2 regions of the Streptomyces sp. NBC_01255 genome follow, and region 2 is predicted to be linked to the other one. Evidence: riboswitches for the same ligand, from Rfam matches in the RefSeq annotation. Region 2 holds a riboswitch; the other holds the start of a gene.
The links. Region 2 has a riboswitch for glycine ahead of gcvP (aminomethyl-transferring glycine dehydrogenase). Riboswitches for the same ligand answer to the same signal wherever they lie in the genome.
Positions count from the first base shown of each region.

Region 1: another riboswitch for glycine. It lies ahead of gcvT (glycine cleavage system aminomethyltransferase GcvT); the one in region 2 lies ahead of gcvP (aminomethyl-transferring glycine dehydrogenase).

Region 1 is NZ_CP108474.1:2,664,894-2,667,278, forward strand. It holds gene OG357_RS11545 (AAA family ATPase) at 1-572, opposite strand, end outside; glycine riboswitch at 724-822, shown strand; glycine riboswitch at 824-936, shown strand; gene gcvT (glycine cleavage system aminomethyltransferase GcvT) at 996-2,120, shown strand; gene gcvH (glycine cleavage system protein GcvH) at 2,198-2,385, shown strand, end outside.
Region 2 is NZ_CP108474.1:7,309,538-7,311,922, forward strand. It holds gene OG357_RS33125 (DNA polymerase IV) at 1-176, shown strand, start outside; gene OG357_RS33130 (PRC-barrel domain-containing protein) at 328-702, opposite strand; glycine riboswitch at 816-915, shown strand; gene gcvP (aminomethyl-transferring glycine dehydrogenase) at 1,092-2,385, shown strand, end outside.

The DNA.
Region 1 (2,385 bases), 4.6 Mb from region 2:
GCCCGCAGGAGCCGGCCGACGGCCCGCCGGTGCCGGGCGAAGGCGTAGGCGGAGACACCGCGGCCCCGGGCGCGCTGGCCGTCGCGCGCGATGTCCGGGCCGACGTCGAGCAGGACCAGGTGCAGGGCGCCGCCGCGGCGCCGCGCCTCGCGGGCGAGCCAGCGCCGCACCCAGGACTGGGTGCCGCAGTCGTGCACGACGACGCTCGCGCCGGAGCGCAGGGCGCGGCGCAGTCCGGCGTAGTGCGCGAGCCGGACCAGGGGGCGGTAGACCGCGTACGGCAGGAGGCGCGGCATGCGGGCCTCCCAGCGCTCGCGGACGTCCTGGGAGTCGATGCCCCGGCCTTCGGCGGCGCGTCTCATGAGGGTGGACTTGCCGCTGCCGGGCAGCCCGGAGACGACGACGAGGTCGCCGGCGGCGAAGGTGAGGGCACGGGGCCCCCGGCCGCCGCGCTCGCGCAGGTCCCGCAGGAGCCGGCCTCGGCGGCCGGTTCTGGCCCTGGTCCGGGCCCGGGCACGCTGGGACGGTATGCCGGTACTGGTCCCGTATGCGCCGGTGTGCTGAATCCTCATCGTTGCTCCCCCTGCCGGGCCTCAGGAGACCCTTGCCCACAAAGTGTAAAGAAGCGGTAATGAGATACAAGTGATGTGCCGCGCGGAGCACGCGTGCAATGATGTGCGCGCCAGGCGCGCTCAGTCGCCATACAACCTCATACCGGCCGCTCGAATCCGCGCGGGAGAGTTCCGGAACGCCTCGGCGTCCGGACGCCGAAGGAGCAAGACCCTCCCTTGAATCTCTCAGGCCCCGTACCGCGTGGATGAGGCAGATCTGAAAAGCGGGACACCCTGCCGTGTCCCCACCCAAGGTGCAAGCCGACCTCTCGTGTGACGAGATGCTCTCGGTGAACCTCTCAGGTTCCATGACAGATGGGGAGGACGTCCTCGCCCGTCATGTGTTTCGTCACCGAACCGCCCTTGGGATCCGGGAGCCACCCCATGAGCACTGCCCCCCGTCTGACCGCCCTCGATGCGCTGCATCGTTCGCTGGGCGCGACCATGACCGACTTCGCGGGCTGGGACATGCCCCTGCGCTACGCCAGCGAGCGGGACGAGCACATCGCCGTCCGGACCAAGGCGGGCCTCTTCGACCTCTCCCACATGGGCGAGATCACCGTCACCGGGCCGCAGGCCGTCGAGCTCCTCGACCACGCCCTCGTCGGCAACATCTCCACGGTGGGCGTGGGCCGCGCCCGCTACACGATGATCTGCCAGGAGGACGGCGGCATCCTCGACGACCTGATCGTCTACCGCCTCGGCGAGACCGAGTACATGGTCGTCGCGAACGCCTCGAACGCGCAGATCGTCCTGGACGCGCTGACCGAGCGCGCGGCCGGCTTCGACGCCGAGGTCCGCGACGACCGTGACGCGTACGCCCTGATCGCGGTCCAGGGCCCGGAGTCCCCCGGCATCCTGAAGTCGCTCACCGACGCCGACCTGGACGGGCTGAAGTACTACGCCGGTCTGCCCGGCACGGTCGCCGGCGTGCCCGCGCTGATCGCCCGTACCGGCTACACCGGCGAGGACGGCTTCGAGCTGTTCCTGAAGCCCGAGCACGCCGAGGGCGTGTGGAAGGCGCTGACCGAGGCGGGTACCCCGGTCGGCCTCATCCCCTGCGGCCTGTCCTGCCGCGACACGCTCCGCCTGGAGGCGGGCATGCCGCTGTACGGCCACGAGCTGACGACCGCCCTCACCCCCTTCGACGCCGGTCTCGGCCGGGTCGTCAAGTTCGAGAAGACGACCAACGACGGCCGCTTCGTCGGCCGTGAGGCGCTCGAGAAGGCCGCCGAGCGCGCCGAGACCGCCCCGCCGCGCAAGCTCGTCGGCCTGGTCGCCGAGGGCCGCCGGGTCCCGCGCGCCGGGTTCTCCGTCGTCAAGGACGGCGTGGTGATCGGCGAGGTGACCTCGGGCGCCCCGTCCCCGACCCTCGGGAAGCCGATCGCGATCGCCTACGTGGACGCGGCGCACGCCACGCCCGGCACCGAGGGTGTAGGTGTGGACATCCGCGGCACCCACGAGGCGTACGAGGTCGTGGCGCTGCCGTTCTACAAGCGCCAGAAGTGACGCAGTCGTCTCATCCCGGGTCTCATCCCGCGAGACCCACGTTCATCAGTACTCCCCCGATCCAGGAGAATCAGGTCATGAGCAACCCCCAGCAGCTGCGCTACACCAAGGAGCACGAGTGGCTGACGGCCGCCGAGGACGGCGTCGCGACGGTCGGCATCACGGAGTTCGCGGCCAACGCGCTCGGTGACGTCGTCTACGCCGACCTCCCCGAGGTCGGCGCGACCGTCACCGCGGGCGAGACCTGTGGCGAGCTGGAGTCGAC
Region 2 (2,385 bases):
ACGCGGTGCACGGGGCGGGGTGGGTGCAGGGGAGCGGGGTCGGACGGGTCACGGTGCGGTTCGAGGAGCCGTGGTCGGCGCCGGGGCGGGTGCGGACGTTCTCGGTGGACGATCCGGAACTCGAGCCTTCGGAGCCGTTGCCCTTGGTGCGGGGCGAGTGCCGGGCGGGGGCGTGACGGCTCGGTGGTCCGGTGCCGGTCTGTGCGGTGCGCCCGGCCTTGCGGCCGGGCCGGGGTACCTGTGGGGGGTTCGCGCCGTTGGCGGCTGTGGGGCCTCCGCTTGTGTTGCTCGTGCGGCTGGGTCCGTACCGGTGCGGGTTGCCGCGGGTCAGGGGCCCTCTTGGCCTGCCAGGTGACCGAAGTCGGTGTCCCGGGGGTTCTGGGGTGGGGGTGGGAGCGTGAGGTTGTAGTGGCGGTAGAGCTGGAGCTCCTGTTCCGGGGAGAGGTGGCGGCCTACGCCGAAGTCCGGGGCGTCCTTGATGAGTGCGCGTTCGAACGGGATGTGGAGGCCGTCTTCCAGGAGGTCGCTCGGCTCCAGCGGTACGAAGGCGTCCCGGCTGAACAGGCCGGTGCGGACCGCGGCCCATTCCGGGATGCCGGTCGCGTCGTCCAGGTACACCTCGTCCACGGTTCCGATCTTGTGCCCGTTCCGGTCGAACGCCTTGCGGCCGATCAGGCTGCGCGGATCGATGTCGGTCTGCACGGTCCCTCCAACTGGTCGCAACTGCTCTACACCCCTACGAAAGTGCACATCTGGGATGTCGGCCACTTGAGCGATGGGAGCCGCAACCTCGCTGGTAGGCTGGCTGTGGCTGTCGACCCTGTGCGGGAGAGTCCCCCGGAGAAACCTTCCGGAGGGCGCCGAAGGAGCAAATCCTCCCCGGAATCTCTCAGGCCCCTGTACCGCGCGGACGAGGTCACTCTGGAAAGCAGAGCGGTGTCCACGGCATGCGCTCTCACCGACGGTGAAAGCCGGCGTGCCGCGAGGCGTGCCGGTGAAACTCTCAGGTTGAGATGACAGAGGGGGAGGCCGTCCGGGTACCCGCGCCGTGGTGCCCCTCGCAGGTCGTGACGACCAGGAGGCCTCCGTACATGACCGCCAACCGCATTCCGCTCTCCGAGCTCGAACAGGGCATCCCGTTCGAGCAGCGGCACATCGGGCCCGACGCCGAGGCGCGGGCCAAGATGCTCGCTCAGGTCGGTTACGGCTCGCTCGACGAGCTCACCGCCGCCGCGGTGCCGGACGTGATCAAGAACGCCGAAGCGCTGGGCCTGCCGGCCGCGCGCACCGAGGCCCAGGTGCTGGCCGAGCTGCGCACGCTCGCCGACAGCAACCAGGTCCTCGCCCCGATGATCGGCCTCGGGTACTACGGGACCTTCACGCCTCCGGTCATTCTCCGGAACGTCATGGAGAACCCGGCCTGGTACACCGCCTACACGCCGTACCAGCCGGAGATCTCGCAGGGGCGTCTGGAGGCGCTGCTCAACTTCCAGACCATGGTCGCCGACCTGACCGGTCTGCCCACCTCGGGCGCCTCCCTCCTCGACGAGGGCACCGCCGCCGCCGAGGCCATGTCCCTGTCCCGGCGCGTCGGCAAGGTCAAGAACGGCGTCTTCCTCATCGACGCCGACGCCCTGCCGCAGACGATCGCCGTCATCGAGACCCGCGCCGAGCCGACCGGTGTCGAGGTCGTCGTCGCGGATCTCAGCGACGGGATCCCCGCCGAGATCGCCGAGCGCGGTGTCTTCGGTGTGCTGATCCAGTACCCGGGCGCCTCAGGTGCCGTGCGGGACATCAAGGCCACCGTCGACCAGGCCCACGAGCTCGGTGCCATCGTCACCGTCGCCGCCGACCTGCTCGCGTTGACCCTGCTCACCTCGCCCGGCGAGCTGGGCGCGGACATCGCCGTCGGCACCACGCAGCGCTTCGGCGTGCCCATGGGCTTCGGCGGTCCCCACGCCGGCTACATGGCCGTCCAGGACAAGCACGCCCGCTCCCTGCCCGGTCGCCTGGTGGGTGTGTCCGTCGACGCCGACGGCAACCGCGCGTACCGCCTCGCCCTGCAGACCCGCGAGCAGCACATCCGCCGCGAGAAGGCCACCAGCAACATCTGTACGGCTCAGGTGCTGCTCGCCGTCATGGCCGGCATGTACGCCGTCTACCACGGGCCGGACGGGCTGAAGGGGATCGCGCAGCGGACCCACCGGTACGCCACGATCCTCGCCGCGGGTCTCACCGCCGGTGGCGTCGAGGTCGTCCACGGTTCGTACTTCGACACCCTCACCGTCCGGGTGCCCGGCAAGGCCGACGAGGTCGTCGCCGCCGCCCGTGACGCCGGTGTGAACCTCTACCGCGTCGACGCCGATCTCGTCTCGATCTCCTGTG